DNA from 2 places in the Arenibacter lacus genome. Region 2 is predicted to be linked to the other one. Evidence: riboswitches for the same ligand, from Rfam matches in the RefSeq annotation. Region 2 holds a riboswitch; the other holds the start of a gene.
The links. A riboswitch is a leader RNA that binds a small molecule or an ion and turns the genes downstream of it on or off. The one in region 2 is predicted to bind S-adenosylmethionine.

Region 1: another riboswitch for S-adenosylmethionine. It lies ahead of F1E73_RS17905 (5' nucleotidase, NT5C type); the one in region 2 lies ahead of F1E73_RS12075 (O-acetylhomoserine aminocarboxypropyltransferase/cysteine synthase family protein).

What each region holds. Positions count from the first base shown of each region.
Region 1 is NZ_VVIN01000047.1:1,156-12,517, forward strand. Features, by position in the region: gene F1E73_RS12770 (DUF6557 family protein) at 1-443, opposite strand, end outside; gene F1E73_RS12775 (hypothetical protein) at 524-964, opposite strand; gene F1E73_RS17905 (5' nucleotidase, NT5C type) at 1,023-1,856, opposite strand; SAM-I-IV-variant riboswitch at 2,047-2,144, opposite strand; gene F1E73_RS12785 (metallophosphoesterase) at 2,406-3,320, shown strand; gene F1E73_RS12790 (DEAD/DEAH box helicase) at 3,554-7,207, shown strand; gene F1E73_RS12795 (hypothetical protein) at 7,207-7,830, shown strand; gene F1E73_RS12800 (hypothetical protein) at 7,977-8,261, shown strand; gene F1E73_RS12805 (AAA family ATPase) at 8,918-10,858, shown strand; gene F1E73_RS12810 (HNH endonuclease family protein) at 10,926-11,362, shown strand, end outside.
Region 2 is NZ_VVIN01000041.1:14,613-25,974, reverse strand. Features, by position in the region: gene F1E73_RS12105 (DUF5686 family protein) at 1-594, shown strand, start outside; gene F1E73_RS12100 (inorganic diphosphatase) at 663-1,193, shown strand; gene F1E73_RS12095 (sodium-translocating pyrophosphatase) at 1,310-3,730, shown strand; gene F1E73_RS12090 (App1 family protein) at 3,908-4,924, shown strand; gene F1E73_RS12085 (deoxynucleoside kinase) at 4,990-5,604, opposite strand; gene metK (methionine adenosyltransferase) at 6,144-7,400, shown strand; SAM riboswitch class I at 7,475-7,570, shown strand; gene F1E73_RS12075 (O-acetylhomoserine aminocarboxypropyltransferase/cysteine synthase family protein) at 7,739-9,016, shown strand; gene thrA (bifunctional aspartate kinase/homoserine dehydrogenase I) at 9,173-11,362, shown strand, end outside.

The DNA.
Region 1 (11,362 bases), on a different contig from region 2:
TCTGTCATAGGCTTTCGGTCTTCTCTATTTTTTTTGGGCCTGTTAAGTGCTTTTTGAATGTCCTCTTCGGAAAAGCCTACATAGGTCATTTCATACAAACAATGGACAATTATTTCCTGGGTCGAATAAGCTGCTAAACCTTCTTTACTGATTTCCATTCCCAACCATTCAGCCCAAGGGGTGAATTCTATTCCCTGTGCGTATTTTTCTTCTTCTGTTTTAGGATACTTACATAGTCCAGCAACATCAACATAGTTGTTATAACCATGGGTTACCGATTCTATAACTAACCACGTATCCGTCTTTACTGGCTCCAATGTTTTTAATTTTTCAAATACTAGTTCATAGCCCTTCATATTTTTCTTTCCCTCTGGATAGATTTCTGAAAATTTGGATGAAATACTTGGCCAGGCAGTGTTTAGTATAAGTGCTTTAAAAGTCATAATACCTTGGGTTTATGGTTGCGTTTTGGTCGTGATATTGAATCGCCATTTTATATTAGGTTTGTTTGTTGAACAATAATTTAGTCGATAAATTTTAAAAACTCTTCTGGCTGCTGCAAATAATAGACCAATGGCATTAAGGTTTTTGTTTTACTCTTCAACCGAACCAGTTCCGACAAGAATTCATTCTCCTTACCTAATGCAGTACAGACCATATAGAGTACCGCATTCATGCCTTTTCCTTTATAACGTGCTCTGATCGAATTGTTTTCATTGATTTTATGGATAAATAAATCTATGGGTACGTTGTTAAATAGCTCTCTTATAACTTCAAAATCTTCCGTTAAGGTTTCCAACCGCTGCGTATTTGAAGCTACTGCCTGTTTAAAATACCAAGACTGACTAGGAGCGTTCTCCAATTGTTGTTTTAAGGTGGCATATTCCACCATTATTTTAACTAGGGTAGAATTGCTTTTCTTTTTTACCAATAGATTTTCAATCCTATGGAGTTTTAAGGCCACATCAGTTCGGTTTAGAGTAAAACATTTTTTTAGTTCGATTTTAATTTCTCCTATAATTTTAAGCCAAATTCTTCATGTAAGCGATTACCGCTTTCCAATCCTCAAACCCTTTCCCTTCTGCCCCAAAGTGAATATGCTTGCCAGCAAACTTTCCGGCGCCGTTTGCCGTACGGTCATCAATAAGGAAATCGCCTTTTGCTAAATGTTTGTTGTGCGATAGGATTAATCTTTTGTAGGCAGCTTTAGACAAATGTTGTTTCACCCAGAGCAATTTGTCCGTCCAGGCAGAAGGGTTGTCCCAAGGAGCGGTGGATAGAATATAGGTGTCAAAATTCTTGCTTAGCCACTTAAAACCTTCAATGGCACCTTCATAGGGATCCATTAAAGCGAAAATACCAGGTACATCGTCCAAATTTCCTTCATATGTTGCTTTGTCTTCCTCTGAAATACGATCGATTCCGGACTGAAAATTCACCAAAACATTATCCATATCTACAAACACAATCTGTTTGGCGTTTCTTCTCTTAAGCTCTAAAAGCTCCTTGTAGTTTTTGGTGTGCCGTACCACCTCTTCACAAAACAGAAGGGAAGAGTTGTCCTGTGCATATCCGGCCTCTCCTAGCGGACTCACCCCAAAAGTTTCCCTTTTTTTATTAACGCGGTCTGTGTATTCCTGGGACATGGGGCTTATTCCTTTTGACCTGTCTTTAGAATCTGCCCCGGAATCTCCCATAAAATCATATTCTTCCCCAAATAGGGCCAACCGTAAATTTTTGACCTGGGTAGCAAAGGGGGTTGGTTTTCTTTGTATTTCCCTTACTTTTTCAATTTCATAGTCTGTTAAGTGTTCTTGGTAGTGGTGTAAGATTTTTCCAATGGTAAGTGTTGTCATAGTTTGTTTTAGTTTAAATAATAGGTTCTTAGATACCAAATCCACCGGTATTGGCTTAGCTACTCTAACAGTGCTGCTCACCCTTTAATGCGCTGTTCCTTTATACAATCATTTTAATTTTGAACACCAGTTTCCTTGTCCTTTTGTGTTATCAAAAGCACGCAACGCTAGTTTCTGTTAAAAAAATGGGTTATAAACATATTTTTCCTTTTGGTTAGGCTCATTGTTTTAACACCTTCGCCTGTTTGGGCAGGTTGCTATCACTTAGCGTGATTCGTAATAATATTTCAAATATAAAGAAAAAATATGGAATATTCTTTTAAGTTTGTAAGGTAATGTTTACTGAATTAGGTGTAAAGAACATCCTCTAAGATTTTAAAATTAGTGTTCATAGAAATTATAGAATAGGAAGGTATTGCTATTAAGCGAGATTGGTGTTCAATTTTTCAACAGCCTTATTTTTATAGAGATTTAGAGGACTTAACTAACATTAGGGGATAATATTATAATAACAACCTGTAGAATTTTTATAAATAAAATAAACAATTAATGATAGATTTAATTGGCGATATACACGGATACGCCGACGAACTTGAAGAGTTGCTCGAAAAGCTAGGTTATGCTAAAAAAGACAACCATTATGCCCACCCTAACAGGAAAGTTTTATTTGTTGGGGACTATATTGATAGAGGGCCAAAAATCAGGGGAACCTTAGAAATTGTAAAGCAAATGGTAGACCATGGGAGCGCCATTGCGTTAATAGGGAACCACGAATACAATGCGCTGTGTTTTTATGCGCAAGATTCTGATGGTAAATATTTAAGGGAACATTCGGAAAAAAATAAAGGTCAGCTCCAAGCAACAATAGACCAGTTTAAAAATAGGGAGGAAGAATTTAAAATGTACTTGGAGTGGTTTAAAACGCTACCGCTATTCTACGAAACCGATACCTTTAGAGCAGTACACGCCTGTTGGGATTATAAAAGCATAGCCTACCTAAAGCAACATTTAAATAACAATAAACTAAACGATGATTTACTCCGTGAATCTGTAAAGAAAGGCACAGAATTATACAATGCTATTGAAAACACCTTAAAAGGAAAGGAAATTCCATTACCCGGAAAACTTTTCTTTAAAGATAAGGATGGTAACGAGCGAAGGGAGACGAGGATTAGGTGGTGGGAAGATCCATCGCAAATGACTTATGAGGAAATTAGCGTCCATGCTTATGAAGGGCTACCAAATATACCGATTGATGTAAACGATTTAAAGGATACAGATTATTATGAAAAAGGGGACAAACCTGTTTTCTTTGGGCACTATTGGTTAACAGAAGGTCAGCCGTCACTCTTTAAAGATAATATTTGCTGTCTAGATTATAGTGTAGCAAAGGATGGATATCTTGTGGCATATAGCTTTGACGGAGAAAGTGCGCTAGATGGGCAGAAATTCACTTATGAATAATAGAATAAACCATCTAGCTAGTTGTGGAGTAAACTCCATTCCTAAATAACAGTACTTTTAAAGGCTATAAGTAGTTCATGGGAAAACCTTAGAGTCTTTGAAATACTTTGATGAAATATTTAACAAATGTTTCATCAAAGTATAGTTTCCTTTTAAAATAAGAAAAAGAAAAATAAATTTAATGATTTAAATAATGAGCATTAGGGCAATCAGGCCAAAATAACCAATGACCAATGTTTAGTTTAAGAGCATTATATTACACCGAAGAAGTTAATCAGTTTATTACAGGGCTTGTAGAGCCAAAAGTTCTAAAGGAGTTATCCCGTAAACTAAGTGGTTTTACAGTTCATAACGGTCCAAATTATATAGATAGGGACAGCGTACCGCCGTTGTACAAGGTGGCATGGAATTTACTTAATAGAGGAGATCATACTAGAGCATCTTTACGCGTAAGCTCTTATTTATTGGCGCGCTATTTTGGAGAGGAGTTTTCTAAATTTAATATGGCTAATCCTCTGGTTAGTGCAGGCCCAATCACCATTGAAGATTTAGATCCAATAACACTCAATCAATTCTTAGAGACCTTATCGGTTTTATCTGAAGAAGATACGGTTAGATTTGGCAGTTTTTATACCAATTTATATCAATATTACAAAAAGAGTGCGCTATTTGCTCAGCTACAAAAAACCATGCTATTTTGTCTTTTGGCAAACCCAAAGCCTACCCAATTCCTAATTAAAGGAATATCCAAAGAAGAAACAGACCTTCTACATGAAGATTTAAATCAACTTTTTTTTGCGCTTAACAGTTTAATTAATGATAAAGAAACTCCTATTACACTTATTGGAGAAAATTCTTTGAATAATGTAGTTACCATTAACTGTATAAATGAGGACGGGGATAATATCTTTATAAGTAATCATTATGAAGAAAATAATCAATTGCCTTTTACTTTTTTATTTGATAGACGTATAAAATATACCTCTTTAGGCACCTTAGTTGAAGAAGAAATTGAAGGTGCCAAAGGAATGGTGCAAACCCAAAGGTTTGATTATCATTCCCCAATGCAAAAAGAAGCATTACTCTTTATATTACAAAACATATTTAGAATATCTGCATTTAGGCCCGGGCAAGAAGCCATTATCAATAGGGCATTACCGGGTAAAGACGTTATAGGGCTTTTGCCTACGGGAGGTGGTAAATCGTTGACATTTCAAATTTGTGCGCTTCTTCATCCTGGAGTTACAGTTGTAGTGGATCCCATTAATTCACTAATGAAAGACCAGTATGATAAGCTAATGGCAAACGGAATTACCAATGTTAACTTTATTAACTCTTTTGACGATAAAAATTCTAGGGAAAATAAATTGCGCAATCTGCAAAAAGGCAAAATGTTAGTGGTGTTTGTTTCCCCAGAACGTTTTCAGATGCAGAATTTTAGAACTACCCTTGCTGCCAGCAAAAATACTGGGGTATACTTTAGCTATGCGGTTATAGATGAGGCGCACTGCGTATCTGAATGGGGGCACGACTTTAGACATGTTTATCTAAATTTAGCAGAAAACTTAAAAAGACATTGCCCAACCAAAAATCAAGATCTTTCCTTTTTTGGATTAACTGCAACCGCTTCCTTTGATGTGTTGGCAGATGTGCAAAGGGAATTAAGACTTAATGATGATGCCATTGTAACGCTACCTGCAGAAGCTATAGATCGTAAAGAGTTGACTTTTAAAATTTTACCTATAGATTTAAAAGTGGAGAGGAACTTAATATTTCATGAGAGAGAAAGGCAACTAGCTCATGTGAAATACCCTGTTTTACATCAATTTTTAGAAGACATGCCCAATGCTATAAGCCAATTGGAAGCTCAATATGGCTTAATAGGTACAAATGGTGATTTTTATGGAGATGTAAATGGGAGGTATAAAAATGCAGGAGTGATATTTTGTCCTTCTAAATCCGACAAATTAGCAAGCGGCGTGCTTCATCTTAAAAATGGAAATAGAAACGAATTTAAAGGTTTGGACAGTTTACCATTTTTAAATATTTCTACTTTTTTTGGAAGTGGTAATGATGAAAGTATCAGCAATAAAAAAGTGGAAAAGGCAGCCGATGAATCTTTAGAAAATCAGAATGACTTCTTAAGAAATAAGTCTAACCTCATGTTGGCTACAAAGGCTTTTGGAATGGGTATAGATAAACCAAATATTAGATTTACTGTACACTATAGCTTTCCAAATTCGGTAGAAAGTTTTTATCAAGAAGCCGGGAGAGCAGGCCGAGATAGGCAGCCCTCTTTATGCACCATTCTTTACCATCCAACAGATGCTGAAATGAACATAGAATTCTTCAGGAATGGTTTTAGGGGAGAGAAACGGGAAAAAGAAATAATTGATGAACTACTTGAAGAAGTTCAATATGAAGACGAATTTTTTGTAAAATTCCTTGGATCAAAAATCAAAGACAAATATGATGAAGTAAGGTCGGTTGCTTTATACAACGATAGATACGTTTATATAAACGGCAAGTGGAGTAAGGATGAAAACGAAAGAATTACAATAGGACTTCTGGACTTAGAACGAAATCTTAGAAGCTATGATAATGCCACTCGAAACTTTGAAGAAAGGAAGGCAAAAGAGATTTTAGCTTTTTCTAGAAAAACGCTCAAAGAATTATGTCCCGATGGACAATATTTAAAGTGGTTTAATACAAAGAAAGCGGATGGTATTAAAACCTTGATAGAAAAGAATAAATCAGATAAGCACACTTTATTAATTGGTTTTAATAATGATGTTGTTTCAAAGATTTCAGAAGTTATCCAGAGTCAAGGATATAAAATGTTCAAAGATAAAATTGTTACGGCTGCCTATAGCTTTACATCTGATTCAGAGGAGTTTGTGGAAAACTTATATACTAAATATAAAAGCGCTAAGCAACAAGAAAACCTTCAAGGCCCAGATAAATTGGTTTTAAATCCTGACACTATTTTATACATCAAAAGCAACTACCATAGGATAAGAAATGTGGCAGATACCCAAAGGGCAATTTATAGACTGAATCTTTTAGGTATAATAGACGATTATGTTATAGATTATAGCGATCGAGCAATTGAAGTCCGTTTTAAAGCAAAAACGGAAGAAGAATATATGTCTAATTTTGAATCGTACCTAAGAAGGTATTTAGGTATTGAAACTACAAAAAGGTGGTTAGCTAAAGCCAAGCGTAAAGGTAGGGACAACATCCTTACCGGAATTATGTACACGCTGATTAAATTTATTGAAAGCGAAGTTGCTAAGAAACGGGAACGTTCAATTAATTACATGCAACAATTGTGCGAAGTATATTTAGAAGTGGGCGAACGCGAATTCCGTGACCGAATGATTCGATATTTTACCTCTAAATATGCAAGAGCAGATTATTTGCCAGCTGATACAGACAATGGCCGAAAAGCAAATTGCGCTATTGTGAAAAAATATATCGGTTTTATAGACAATCCGCCAGATGGATTAGGAGGTCAAATAGATAATGCAAAACACCTGCGAGGAGCATGCGACAATTTACGAATAAATATGAAAGAGAATGCCAGTATAGATTTACTTACCGCATTTAGTTTGTTTGCTTTAGAGCTAAAAGAAGAGGATACTCTGCATAGTGCTCAAGAGAAACCTTTGGTAATACAAGCAAAAGAATTATATCAAAATGGTTTTAAACTTATGCTAAGGATCGATTCATGGGAAAGCGTCCTTGAATTGATTGAAATATTTAATACCAAAGTATTGGATTTTAATTCATCTGTTAGACCCATGTTAGAAGAATTATCCTTAGAAATAATAACTAATAGAACCAATTTCCAATTAAACCGACTTCTAAAAAAACTTAAAGCATAATGGAACAATCTATAGCCTTACAAAAAGAATTTGAATCTTTGATTTCACAGTTAGAGCAGATTAAGTCTATTAATGATTTAACGGATAGCAATACAAAAAATGCCAAAAAAACTATTGAGGCAACCGCAGAACTTTCAAAATCATTGAATGCGTTTAAAGAAAATCTTTCAAAAGATTATTCTAAGAAGGAAGAAGCATTGGATCAGGTTATTTCTAAATTCGATGCAACAATGATATCGATTAAAAAGAGTTTTGATGAAGAGATTGCACAGCATCATAATACCCTAAAAAAGAATAATAAGGACAATCATAATCAGTTATGTGAGCTTCAAGAGACCCTTGCCAAGCAAGTGAAGGATTTTGAAAACCAATTGGCATCTTCTAAAAAAACAGTAATCGCCTTTCAAGAAAGTATTAAAAGGGATACCACAGCAGCAATAGACAAGAATTTTCATTCATTTAATGAAGAGATGAAAAAGATATCCAATGTTGTGGAGGTGTTGATAAAAGATAACATAAAGGAATTTGAGGATGTCAAAATTGAATTAAAAAAAACAAAACAACTAATCATTGGAATAGGTGTCTTGTTATTAGTTTCCATCATTGTATTAAGGTTTATATAACACGCTAGAGCAGAAACTCAGCTTTGTATAAAATGCTAGAATCCCATATTTGTATTGGTAATAGTACAACATTGTCTTAGAATAAATCAATAGGAAAAATCTATATAAAGAAGAATTAAAATAAATAACCATTAACTATAATTATTATGAAAGAAAAATTTAAGGACATCCCAGAAGAGTCAGGCACAAAAATTCTCGTAAGTTTTGAGGTTAGTGTTGATAAATATGATGCAGTTTATCAGAAATGGTATTGGGATGGGATAAATGCAGAAAGCCTTATCTTCTTCAATGAAGATGTTGCGGAGTTAAGTGAAGAAGAAATTAAAAACCAAGTTTCTGAGAATACCGCTCTTTTAAAGGAGGGTTCGCAAATGACATTTAAAAAAGGCGAAAAATATACCTTTGTTAATTTCAATTTTAAAACATCTTAAAAAAAATTACGGGACTATCTCATGAAATATGTAAATAGGAAAATAACGGGGGGACATGCCCCCGTTATTTTTTAAATTCTATTTCTGAAAATATGAGGATTTTATTATTAGGGAATGTAAACAGTCAAATTAATTAGTGCAGTTCATTATTACTTACAATGCTATTAGTTAGTGACTTAACTTGTTTTAGTTAATATATGAAGTGATATTTTATTACGTGTGGTATCTTAATTTTTCTATAATTCACTTTCAAAATACCATATAATTCTTCCGGTTAGGAGTAATTTTGAATAATAAATTTTACAATTTTCAAAGAATAATTAATAGATTTTTTTTCAAGTAATAAAAGTTCTATTTTTAGAGGTTAAGAAGAGAGATAGGTGCGATTTAAAATTGAAATTAACCCACAAGTGTTGTAAATCAGGCTTTTATTTTTAAGGCTTGCAAATAATAGATAAAGAGACCCTTTCCCCAATGGTAATTATATCATTTTTCCAGATACCGGTAATTAGAATTTTCGTTAAAATCTAAACTTTCAAGAGCTGGATGAAGATCTTTTATTTAGATGGTCATTTAGTTTTCAAGGTTAAATTTATGTTGAGCTAATGCTTATACCAAATTGAAAAGGATTAAAGAGTACAATTGAAGTCATTATTATGGAGCTTAAATACGTATGGATAAAAGAGTATAAAAACCTAAAGAATATTGATTTCAACTTTATTCATTCAGAAGATCAAACCTTCTCTTATGAAAATGGTGTATTAACGATTAATACTCTCGATAAAAGCTGTCCAAAGGACTTTTTTGGTTCAAATATAATTGGGGTTACTACCATTGTAGGGAAAAATGGTTCAGGTAAAACAAATCTTACCGAATTAATACATTATAGCTTATCGCATGTTGGAAACGGAGGGTTGTCTAGGTGGATAACAAGTGAAGGTATATTAGTTCTTGGAAATTATATTTTTATTCAAGAAGATGTGCAGCTAAATAATGAATCAGAAATTATAGATAAAGGTTATAAGATTTCTAGATATGAGCACGTGCCTTTAGATAAAAATCAGAAAGATTTAAGATGGCATGAAATGGAGAAAAATAAATATATCTACTATAATCCAGTTTTTGATTTTAGAATATTACCTATGGGTAGTGGCAGAGATAATATTAGAAACATTTCCACTAGTTATTTGGCATGGAATGATGTTTTTCACTCTAAATTAAAGGATTGGAAAAAAGCCGATTTACTAAGATCGCACGAAAGAAATGAAAAATTACGTGAGGCCGACTGTATCCTAAATTACTCTGAAATATCTCAATTTATTAATCCTATACCAACAGAGTTAGTTATTTCAATTGATGTGGTTTCGGAGAATGGTTTAACTGCAACCCCCTATTATTCGAAAGACGAATTGGAAGGGAATGAAACAAAACAGAAACAGTCTGAACACTATAAGGATCTAAAGACAATTAAAGAAGAATATATTGCGTGGTATTTATTGAGCCAATACAAAGTTGACAATGAAGCAGATCCAAGGAAATATCTAATACCCGCAGATGTCAAAAAAGAATATTTTCTAGGATTATTCTGGGTGAATTTTTTCAGCATATTTCTAAAGGTAAGTGACAATATATTTCCACATAATTTTTACAGAAATTTTATTAAAACTGAAGACTGGGAATTAATAGATAAAAACCTAGCGGCAAAGCTTATCGATCTTAAAAAAAATCTGAATGAATTTGTTGAATTATGCGATTGGCAAGAAAAAATACAGGCAGTAAAAGATAGTAGTGAGTCTTGGAATGAACGTGAAACTAGCTATTTTGACTTGTTCAGACATACCAGTTATAATACTTCAACCAAACAAAACAAAAAGCTATTTAATACGGTAGTTCAGAAAACGAGTGAACTATTGAGCAATAACCTTCCTTTCCATTATCAACATGATAATAAGTTTAGTTCAGGGCAACAGAAACAACTTAATTTTTACTCTCGTTTTCATTGGGCGAGTAAAGAGATAATGAAAAGTGAAAGCGATGAATATGGGGTGGATGGAGAGCGAGCCATTATTTTGATTGATGAAGGTGAGGTTTCTCTTCATCCAGAATGGCAACGTACTTTTTTTAAAAACGCCATAGATTTTTTGTCAAAGCTTTTCAAAAATAAAGATATCCAGTTGATCTTTATAACTCATAGCCCATTTGTCCTTTCTGATATTCCGAAAGAGAATGTAATATTTTTAGATAGAAATAATAAAGGAAATGCCATTAAGTCCAATATTGATCGAAGCCAAACCTTTGGCGCCAATATTTACTCGTTACTCTCCGATTCTTTTTTTATGGACAATGGTACCATTGGTGAGTTTGCAAAGAAAAAAATTGAGTGGGTAATTGAAGTCTTAAATGGTAATGCATCTATCTTAGATCCTGAGGTTTTAAAAGAGGTTGATTTTATCATTAATAATGTTGGCGAGCCAATTATTAAGCAGCAATTGGAAATATTAAGAAATAACGTTCTTAATAAAGATAAGATAACCGCCTTGGAAAACCAGGTACAAGAGCTGAAAGATGAATTAAGAAAGCGAAATGATAACAATTAAAACTAACTCAAAAACGGTCAACGAATTCGCAGATTTAATACTTACTTCTAAAAGTCAGTACGTTTCTGTGAAGGATAGAATAGATAATTGGCTCACTGCAAATGTTGGTCATCGTGATGAAGAGATCTTTTTATTTGTAAAAAATAATTTGAATAGAATAATTGTAGCCGAACCTGCAGAGCTAGAAATAATAATAGAAGAATTTGATGCCAAAGGTTACCAAAAAAGAATCTTAGAAGCTTCAGGTAAAAAGCTTAATAAAATTGGAAAGGAATTAAAAGATTGTTTTCGCTACAAAAACTTTAGAAGCAGTAAGAAAGCCCTTTGGTTATCAGAAAAGTTAAACATCAAATCGTGTGTTTATTGTAATACCCAATATTCCCTTACTATAAGACAGAAAAGTGGAACAAAAATGCTCTTTCATTTGGATCATTTTTTCTCCAAGGAAATATACCCATACTTAAGCTTGTCTTTTTATAATCTCATACCTTGTTGTGCCAGTTG
Region 2 (11,362 bases):
AGTATCAATGAGAATTATAGCACCCTGTTCTTGTCCTATACCAAGGGGATTAAAAATGTTTTGGAGAGCGATTTCGATTATAAAAAGATTCAATTTAGCTATACCCAGCCTTGGCAATTAGGCGGATTTGGTAGGCTTTTAAGTACGGTGGAATTGGGTAAAACCTATGGCGAAGTGCCGCTAGGTCTTTTAAATGCCATTCCAGGGAACCAAACCTTCTTTACCGTATATAACACCTTTTCCAATTTAAATTTCTATGAGTTTGTTACGGATACCTACGCCTCCGTGCATCTGGAGCATAATTTTAATGGGCGACTCTTTTCAAGGGTTCCTGTAATTAGAAACTGGAACTTAAGGGAGATAGTAGGCTTAAGAGGCGTGTGGGGAGAGCTGTCTGATGGAAACAAGGCGTTGAGCGCCCCGGCGAATATTCCGCTAATGGCTCCCTCCGGATCCCCTTATTGGGAATATTCTGTAGGAGTAGGTAATATATTTAAAATTTTAAGGGTCGATTTTAACTTTAGGGGTAATTATTTAGACGCCCCAGAAGCGCGACCTTTTGGAGTGACAGGGTCCTTTGGATTTTATTTCTAGAAAGAATTTTAAGGATAAACAGAGATAAATTTATTAAATTGAAAGTTGAATAGTATAAAAACAAATTTATGAGTAATGATGAGATTACCTCGTTCGACGTATTGATCGAAATACCAAAAGGTAGCAGGAACAAGTATGAGTATGATTTTGAATTAAAGAAAATACGTTATGATAGGATGATCTTCTCCTCTATGATGTATCCGGCAGATTACGGTTTTATACCGGAAACACTTGCCTTGGACGGAGATCCGTTAGATGTTCTTGTGTTGGTTACAGAAGCTACCTTTCCAGGATGTGTGATGGAGGTAAAGCCAATTGGGGTATTCCATATGGCCGATGAAAAGGGACCGGATGAAAAAGTAATCTGTGTGCCGGTATCCGATCCTGTTTGGAATAGGATAAACGACCTATCTGAATTGAACCCGCACTTGATTAAAGAGATAGAGCACTTCTTTAAGGTGTACAAAGACTTGGAGAAAAAGAAGGTAGATGTTGGTGGATGGGGGCATCTGGAAGCTGCCAAAGAAATTGTTGCCAAGTGTATACAAAGATTTAAGGATAGTGATGTTCCCGCAAAAGACGTGAGTATTAAATACTAAGTCGAGTACTTATTATAGATGATTGGAAAGCAATATTATACACATAATATTGCTTTTTTTATTCTACCTTATTTTACTATTTTAGACAACCTAAACAATCAACTAAAACTTATTAAATGAAATCAATTATTATTTATGTGCCTATAATCATGGCATTGATCGGCCTTGCTTTTATGGCAATAAAAAGGTCATGGGTGTTAAAACAAGATGCAGGGGATGGTAAAATGAAGGAAATATCCGATTACATCTATGAAGGGGCCTTGGCATTTTTAAAAGCAGAATATAAGTTATTAACCTTCTTTGTAATAGGGGCCAGTATTGCTTTGGCAGCAGTTTCCTTTATTGTCCCTACCACGCATATTCTTATTGTAGTGGCCTTTGTATTCGGAGCATTTTTCTCGGCCTTGGCTGGGAATATGGGAATGAAGATTGCCACAAAGACCAATGTGAGGACCACCCAGGCGGCTCGTACCAGTTTACCGCAGGCTCTAAAGATTTCATTTGGCGGGGGTACCGTTATGGGGCTGGGGGTTGCCGGACTGGCGGTGCTTGGACTCACCGCAGCCTTTATCTTATTGTTCCAATTCTTTATGAATGGGACTTGGACTTCCACGGATGATATGACCATTGTATTAGAAACCTTGGCCGGATTTTCCCTAGGTGCAGAATCCATTGCTCTTTTTGCAAGGGTAGGGGGCGGCATCTATACCAAAGCAGCCGATGTGGGGGCCGATTTGGTAGGAAAGGTAGAGGCGGGTATCCCGGAAGATGATCCGCGTAACCCGGCTACCATTGCAGATAATGTAGGGGATAACGTAGGGGATGTTGCCGGAATGGGGGCCGACCTTTTTGGGTCCTATGTGGCTACTGTATTGGCAGCCATGGTACTGGGGAATTATGTGATTAGGGATATGGGCGGTGCCATTGAGGACTCCTTTAATGGGGTGGGGCCAATTTTATTGCCCATGACCATCGCTGGCTTTGGAATCTTATTTTCGGTGGTAGGTACCATGTTAGTGAAAATAAAAAACAACGATGCCAAAGAAAAACAGGTGCAAGGAGCTTTAAATGTGGGGAACTGGGTTTCTATAGGGCTTACCCTGATTACTTCCTATGTATTGGTTATTTATATGTTGCCAGAAACCATGCAAATGGAATTTTTTGGAGAAGGTGTAAAGGATATTTCCTCTATTAGGGTATTCTATGCTACGGTGATCGGATTGTTGGTAGGGGGTGTAATCTCATCTATTACCGAATATTATACTGGATTGGGAACAAAGCCCGTGTTGGCTATAGTGCAGAAATCTAGTACCGGGGCTGGGACCAATGTGATTGCCGGATTGGCTACTGGGATGATTTCCACTTTCCCGACTATTTTAGTATTTGCCGCTGCAATCTGGTCTTCTTATGCTTTGGCAGGTTTTTATGGGGTGGCCTTAGCAGCCTCGGCAATGATGGCTACCACCGCAATGCAATTGGCAATTGATGCCTTTGGCCCTATTGCCGATAATGCGGGAGGTATCGCGGAAATGAGTGAACAAGATCCCATTGTTAGGGAGCGTACAGATATTCTAGATTCCGTAGGGAACACCACGGCAGCAACCGGAAAAGGATTTGCTATTGCTTCTGCAGCATTAACTTCCTTGGCGTTGTTTGCAGCCTATGTAACCTTTACGGGAATAGATGGGATTAATATTTTTAAAGCACCTGTTTTGTCCATGCTCTTTGTAGGGGGGATGGTGCCCGTAGTGTTTTCTGCCTTGGCAATGAACTCAGTAGGGAAAGCCGCCATGGATATGGTCTACGAAGTGAGGAGACAGTTTAAGGAAATACCTGGGATAATGGAAGGAGCCAGTAAACCAGACTATGCAAAGTGCGTGGATATATCTACCAAAGCTGCCCTGAGAGAAATGATGTTGCCTGGCTTGCTGACTATCGGATTCCCTATTGCGATTGTGCTGTTGGGTAAACTGGTGTATGGCAGCGATAACCAATTAATTGGAGAGATGCTAGGGGGCTATATGGCTGGTGTTACCGTCTCTGGTGTTTTATGGGCTATTTTCCAGAATAACGCTGGTGGCGCTTGGGATAATGCTAAGAAATCATTTGAAGCGGGCGTGGAGATTAATGGGGAAATGACCTATAAGGGGTCCGAGGCGCATAAGGCAGCCATTACTGGAGATACCGTAGGTGATCCATTTAAGGATACTTCCGGACCATCCATGAATATCCTAGTGAAATTAACCTGTTTAATCGGTTTGGTGATTGCACCTATTTTAGGGGGGCACGAATTGCCAACAGAGGTCTCTAAAAAGGAGATACAGGTAGAAATGAAAGTGGAAGGAGAAGGAATGGCGCAGGCAACCGTGAATTACACGGTGGTTGAAAACGGTAAGGAGCTTAAGAAGGAAAAGGTCTTTAAAGGAACCCATGAAGAAGTAAAGGCGCAATTAAAAGCGTTGGAAGCCTCCAATCTAAATAAGGATGACGCTAAAGTTAAGGTGGTTATCGATAAGGTGGAAATAGAAAAAAAGTAGTAAAATAAAATGAATCCGTTTTAAGCCCCGTTTGTAAGACGGGGCTTTTTATTTTAAAAGTATTGCCTTGGGAACGTGTTTCCCTAAGTGTAGGGTCAATTATGATTGAGGCAATGGGCTATGCGATAGAGGGAAAGCTTATTTTGTGAAGGATGGGTATTTTATTAACTTTATTGGATGGGTTGGTTGAGATCAAAAGATCCCTTACAGGTAATTACATTTCAGACCTATGGTACTGAAAAATCCTTGTACATAAAGGGACGGGCGCTGGAGGATGAGAACATAGATCTCTCCAAAAAGAATGTCTTTCAACTCCTGATTAATTCTTGGAAGCGGTTTGAAACCGATGAGATTCGGAATGCTAAGCTCGTGCTAAGACTTCCCAATGGGTGGGAACACCAGTTTATGGCAGATGATGAGGGGTATTTCTTGGTGAAGCTGCCTTTGGAAGGTAGGCGGTTAAAGGCTAATGAAGAGGGGTGGGTGACCTACGAAATATCTTTTGTGGACCCTGATCCAAAACGAAGGTTTAATTTGGGGAATAGGTTCCCTGGAGAGATGATGCTGCCACCTAAAACCTGTGATTTTGGGGTGGTAAGTGATATAGATGATACTATTCTGCATACGGGTTTAATATCCCCTTTAAAGTGGCGGGTAATATATAACACCTTATTTACAACACCGGGGAAACGGCTGCCCCTTACTGGGGCCGCTGATTTTTACCACCGTTTGCACAGGGGGCCCAGTGGAGATGCCTCCAACCCCATTTTTTATGTGAGTAACAGCCCGTGGAATCTTTATCGGTACCTGGAATTCTTCTTGAGGGAAAATAACTTCCCCAAAGGCCCTATTCTCTTGCGGAGTCTAAGTTCATTTTTTAAAAGGCATCGGAAGGCAAGCGAGGAAAATAAGCCTCACAAACCCACGGAAATTTTAAATATTCTAGAGACCTATCCGGATATGCCCTTGATCCTTATTGGCGACAGCGGGGAAAAGGATGCCGATATTTACATGGAAATTGCCCAGCGCTTCCCAGATAGGATCAAGGCCATATATTTGCGGACAGTGGCCCATAACAAGAAGATGTTACGGGTTAAAGGTCTGTTTGCAGGCTATAAGACTACGCCTGTGCTGTTCGTGGAAAATTCCAAGCAAGCCATACAACACGCTCAGGAAAATGGATTTATCAAGTAGCCTTGTTGCTGGTATTTGATGCTGAATACAATTAGCTTAAAGGTGTTGTTTCCCGACTCAAAGACTTAGAATAAGCCGTGAATCTCTGCGTCTATTTTGTTGATAACCAGTCCTAAATCCTCCGGATTGGCCACGAAATCTAGTTTGTCCACATCGATCACCAAAAGTTTCCCTTTTTCATAGCTCTGTGCCCAAGCCTCATAGCGCTCATTTAATCGGCTTAGGTAGTCTATGGAGATGGTGTTTTCGTACTCCCTGCCCCGCTTGTGTATTTGGTTTACCAAATTAGGAATGGAACTACGCAGGTAGATCAATAAATCTGGGGGTTGTACCAAGGTTTCCATCAACTCAAAAAGACTGGTGTAGTTGTTAAAATCCCTATTGGTCATTAAGCCCATGGCATGTAGGTTGGGGGCAAAGATATGAGCATCCTCATAAATGGTTCTATCTTGAATGGTTTCCTTTCCGCTTTTTCGGATGTCCAAAATTTGGCGGTATCTATTGTTAAGGAAATATATCTGGAGGTTAAAGCTCCAGCGTTCCATCTGATTGTAAAAATCGTCCAAATAGGGGTTGTCTACAACATCTTCAAATTGGGCTTCCCACTTATAGTGTTTGGATAGCAGCCTAGTTAAGGTCGTTTTTCCAGCTCCAATATTTCCGGCAACAGCAATATGCATAGGTAGTTTTTATATTAAGATTAGTGTTTTTCTGGGGTATATGCAAATAAACGGCACAATATACAAGATATACCGTGGATGCTAAAATCTTTGGATTATTATCCGGTTAATAGCGCTGCTAAAATCCTAGGTCGCTATTTCCATGATTTTAATTCGGACCAAAGACCTCAGTGCTATTCTTAACTTAAAATATCGATTTATAGTATGGGAGTAGGCTTTCTTTTTTTTAAAGGCCTATAAATTTAAAAAAGGAATGTAAAGGGTGGTCCTTCACTGTCTAAGGTCTTGGGTGCTTTTGCGCTCCCTTTTAAAAATTGTTGTTAAACCTATTTTGATTCGTCAGTATTTCTTGTACTTTTGTGCCTGTAAAATTTAGGAGGAAGGATTTGACTGATTGCAACCTCTAAAGACCAAGCTTATTTTTTGGTCTAATAAAATGCTAAAGCAGGCTATGTTGTTCGTGGTATTTATAACACTTACAGTTACTCTTCTCTAGACTTCAACAAATCCTTGCCCTTATTTAGTTATAAAAAACGAAAATGGCATATTTATTTACTTCAGAATCCGTTAGTGAGGGGCATCCCGATAAAATTGCAGACCAGATTAGTGATGCGCTTTTAGATAACTTTTTAGCCTTCGATCCTGAAAGCAAGGTGGCTTGTGAGACCTTAGTAACAACTGGTCAGGTAGTATTGGCCGGGGAAGTTAAGAGTCGCACCTATTTGGATGTTCAGCAAATTGCTAGGGATGTAATCAATAAAATTGGGTACACCAATGGCGAATACAAGTTTAGCGGTGATTCTTGTGGAGTAATTTCCTTGATTCATGAGCAGTCTAAAGATATCAATCAGGGAGTAGACAGGGGCACCAAAGAAGAGCAGGGGGCGGGTGACCAAGGGATGATGTTTGGATATGCCACTAAAGAAACCGAAAACTATATGCCTTTGGCCTTGGATATCTCTCATAAGATTTTACAGGTATTGGCAGAGATAAGAAGAGAGGGTTCCCAGATAGATTATTTGCGTCCCGATGCTAAGGCGCAGGTAACCATTGAATATTCGGATGACAATCTTCCTCAACGAATAGATACAATAGTGGTTTCTACCCAGCACGATGAGTTTGATGAGGATGATGCCGTAGTATTGGCTAAAATTAAAGAGGATATTATTTCTATCTTAATTCCTAAGGTTAAGGAACAGCTTCCCGAAACCATAAGAAGCCTTTTTGATGAACATATTAAATACCACATAAATCCTACAGGGAAATTTGTTATTGGGGGACCCCATGGGGATACCGGACTTACGGGACGAAAGATTATTGTGGATACCTACGGGGGCAAAGGAGCCCATGGTGGGGGTGCGTTTAGCGGAAAGGATCCTAGTAAGGTAGACCGTAGTGCAGCGTATGCAGCTAGGCATGCGGCCAAGAATTTGGTAGCTGCCGGGGTGGCCGATGAGCTATTGTTGCAGGTGAGTTATGCCATTGGGGTAGTAGAGCCTACTTCCATATTGGTGGATACGTATGGTACCGCAAATGTAGATTTAACCGATGGACAGATTGCTGAAAAAGTAGCGCAGCTGTTTGATATGCGTCCCTTTGCCATAGAAGAGCGACTAAAGTTGAGAAACCCGATATATTTGGAAACCGCAGCCTATGGCCATATGGGAAAAGAACCCCAAATAGTGACCAAAGTCTATGAATCACCCTATAATGGAAGGATTGAAAAGGAAGTGGAATTGTTTACGTGGGAAAAATTGGACGCTGTAGACGAAGTTAAGGAAGCGTTTAATTTATAATTTTTTGAAATTAGTGGGGAAATGAGTTTTTCCTTGCCTATATTTGCATTTCTAAAGTTCAAACACTTATTGAATTGTTATCAAGAAAGGTGGAGGGAATAGACCCTTTGAAACCTTAGCAACCCTTTGATTCCTGTATCAATGAAGGTGCTACATTCTACCGATGTAAAACATGAGCCTTAGTGGCTGTTATGTATGCAAGGCAGATAACACAAACGGTTACTCCGGTAATTGACTTTCTTTTTAACTTTTTGATTTTCAGATAGGGCGCTGTCCGCCTTATTAGCTTTGGATTTTTATTTGATAGTTTAATAATTTAATAAAAAACAAAAAAAATCATGAGTACTCAAAAATTTGCAACTAATGCGTTACACGCTGGTCACGATACAAAGTTAACCGAAGGAACCAGAGCGGTACCAATATACCAGAATACGGCCTATGTGTTTGATGATACCGACCATGCCGCTAGTAGATTTAATCTTTCCGAACCAGGGTATATATATACTAGATTAAACAATCCTACCAACGATATTTTGGAAAAGCGTTTAGCTGCTTTGGAGGGGGGTATCGCCAGTGTGGTGACCGCTTCTGGAACCGCTGCCGTTTCTACTGCCCTTTTGGTGCTATTGAAAACTGGCGATCATATAGTGGCTTCTAGTAGTCTATACGGTGGTACCTACAACCTTTTGGCGGTAACCTTACCGAGATTTGGTATTACTACCACCTTTGTAGATCCGGGAGATCAAGAGAACTTTACCAAAGCTATCCAAGAGAATACCAAAGCCATATTTGTGGAGTCTTTGGGGAATCCTAAATTGGATGTGTTGGATTTGCAAGCGATATCCGGCGTAGCTAAAAACGCAAAAATTCCTTTTATAGTGGATAATACAGTAGCTACCAGTGCTTTGATAAAACCTATAGAGCACGGTGCCGATATAGTAATCCACTCCCTTACCAAATACATTAACGGAAATGGTACCTCTATGGGAGGAGTCATTATAGATGCAGGTAAATTTGATTGGAGTAGTGGAAAATTCCCAGAATTTACAGAACCTTCTCCTGGATATCACGGATTGGTATACCACGAGGCATTGGGGAACGCTGCATTTATTGCTAAGGTAAGAATTGAGGGGCTAAGGGATCTTGGGGCATCTTTAAGTCCGTTTAATGCCTTTCAGATTATACAAGGTTTAGAAACCTTGGAAATCAGGATGAAGAAGCATAGTGAAAATGCCCTAGAAGTGGCAAAATGGCTTCAGGATAGGGAAGAAGTTGCATGGGTTAATTATCCTGGCTTAGCTAGTAGTCCTTATCATAAGTTGGCCCAAAAATACCTGCCTAAAGGGCAAAGTGGTATTGTAACCTTTGGGGTAAAAGGAGGCTATGAGGCGGCTAAGAACGTAGTGGACGCAACAAAACTATTTTCTCTCTTGGCCAATATTGGAGATACCAAATCCCTAATAATCCACCCGGCCAGTACTACTCACCAACAATTGGATGACGAAGCGCAACAGACCACTGGGGTAACCAAGGATTTGGTGCGTATATGTGTAGGTTTGGAAGATATTGAAGATATTAAAGCAGATTTGGAGCAAGCATTTTCTGCCATCCAGTAATCACTTTAGGTGCAATATCAAATAACCTTTCGCAATAATTAATATAGAAAAGGGAACTTGGGGAACGCAATAAAACACCCTTAGTGGGCAAAGCGTTCCCCTAATTATCAAAATCCCATTCTTGCTTTATTCAAAGAATTTTTTCAAGCTTTATTTATGCTACATCAACTTTCAATCCAAGATTATGTCACCGATAGCGGCTATAAATTGGATATTAATTTGTCTTATGAAATTTTTGGGCTCCCGTTGCATACGGCCCCTATTATATTGGTGAACCATGCCTTAACCGGTAATTCCAATGTGGCTGGGGAACAGGGGTGGTGGAATACCCTTATTGGGGACGATAAGTGTATCAATACTAAAAAATACACCATCCTCTGCTTTAATATTCCTGGGAATGGGTACGACGGATTTGTTATAGATAACTATAAGGCTTTTGTAGCTCGGGATATAGCTAGAATATTTCTTCAGGGCTTGGAAATCCTAAAAATCAATAAACTTTACGCTCTGATTGGCGGATCGTTGGGAGGGGGAATCGCTTGGGAAATGGCAGCCCTAAATCCAAATCTAACAGAACACCTAATCCCGGTTGCCTCCGATTGGAAATCTACGGATTGGCTGATTGCCAATTGTCAGATTCAGGAGCAGTTCTTGGTGAATTCCAAGCAGCCGGTACATGATGCCCGTATGCACGCCATGCTGTGTTACAGGACTCCTGAATCCTTTAAGGAGCGATTTAAAAGGAGTACCAATGAGGAGCTAAAGGTTTTTAATGTAGAGAGTTGGTTAACCCATCATGGAAATAAGCTTCAGGAGCGATTTCAGCTATCGGCCTATAAATTGATGAACCAGCTGCTAAAGACCATTGATATTACCAGGGATGGAGAGGAAGCGTTTATAGCACTACAAAATAGTGACACCAATATTCATATTATAGGGGTAGATTCTGACCTGTTTTTTACCGCTAAAGAGAACAAGGACACTTTTAAGAAATTGGCGCAGGCCAATAGCAATGTTACCTATGGGGAAATCCAATCCCTGCATGGCCACGATGCCTTTTTGATCGAATTTGATCAAATGGAAGGTCTGTTAAAGGGGATTTTTGATAAAAACGGAGGATCTAAGAAAATTAAAGTCCTAAAGTTTGGGGGTAAGTCCCTGGCTAATGGCGAGGGAATAGATTCCGTGGTGCGGATTATTGCTGGTAAAGTGGCCGCAGAAGAGCGCATTGCAGTGGTAGTCTCGGCTAGGAATAAGGCTACCGATGAGTTGGAAGCTATCTTGGATAAGGCATCCAGGGGAATAGACTACAGCAAGGATTTTAAAGAGTTTGAAAAATATCAAAAGCATCAGTTTAAAAACATAGATACTTCCGAGGAGCTAAAGGGCTTGGTAAAGTTGTTTGAAGGAGTAGCCCTCTTAGGGGATTATAGCCTTAAAATAAAGGATCAGGTTTTGGCCTATGGGGAGGTCTTATCGGCAAAATTGTTGACCCAGATATTGTTGGAGAAAGGGATTAAAGCGCGGTTTGTGGATACCCGTAAGTTGATTAAAACAGATAGTAATTTTGGCGATGCCAAAGTACTCGATTCCCTGTCCAAAGAAAATGTTATACGCGAATTTGCCAAACAGGATGTAGATACCGTTAGTGTTGCCACTGGTTTTATTGCTTCTAATGAACTCAATGAAACTACCACCTTAGGAAGGAACGGAAGTAACTATTCCGCTGCTTTGTTGGCCAACTATCTAAATGCGGAGGAATTGCAGAACTATACCCATGTGGATGGGATATTTACTGCTAACCCAGATTTTGTTCACGAAGCTAAACGCATTGAGCAATTGTCCTACGGTGAAGCAAATGAGCTGGCCAATTTTGGTACCACCATTTTACATGCCAAGACCATCATCCCATTGATAGAGAAGAATATTCCATTGCGAATTCTGAATACCTTCAATGACGATAATGAGGGAACTTTAATTAGTGCCGAAACTAGTAAAGAAGGGATTAAGTCCTTATCCGTTATAGAAAACATGGCCTTGATTAATTTGGAAGGGCGTGGTCTATTGGGTAAAGTAGGGGTAGATGCTCGTATTTTTAAGACCTTGGGGAACAATAACATCAGTGTTAGTATTATTTCTCAGGGATCCTCGGAAAGAGGTATCGGATTGGTAGTGGATGCTAAAAATGCAGCACTGGCAAAATCGTCCTTGGAAGAAGAGTTCCAAACCGATTTTAAATCGCAGGATATTAATAATATCACCGTGGTAGATCAGGTTTCTGTTATTTCCATTGTGGGGCAAGACCTAAGTACCTTCCACAAGCCGTATAATAGTCTTATCAAGAAT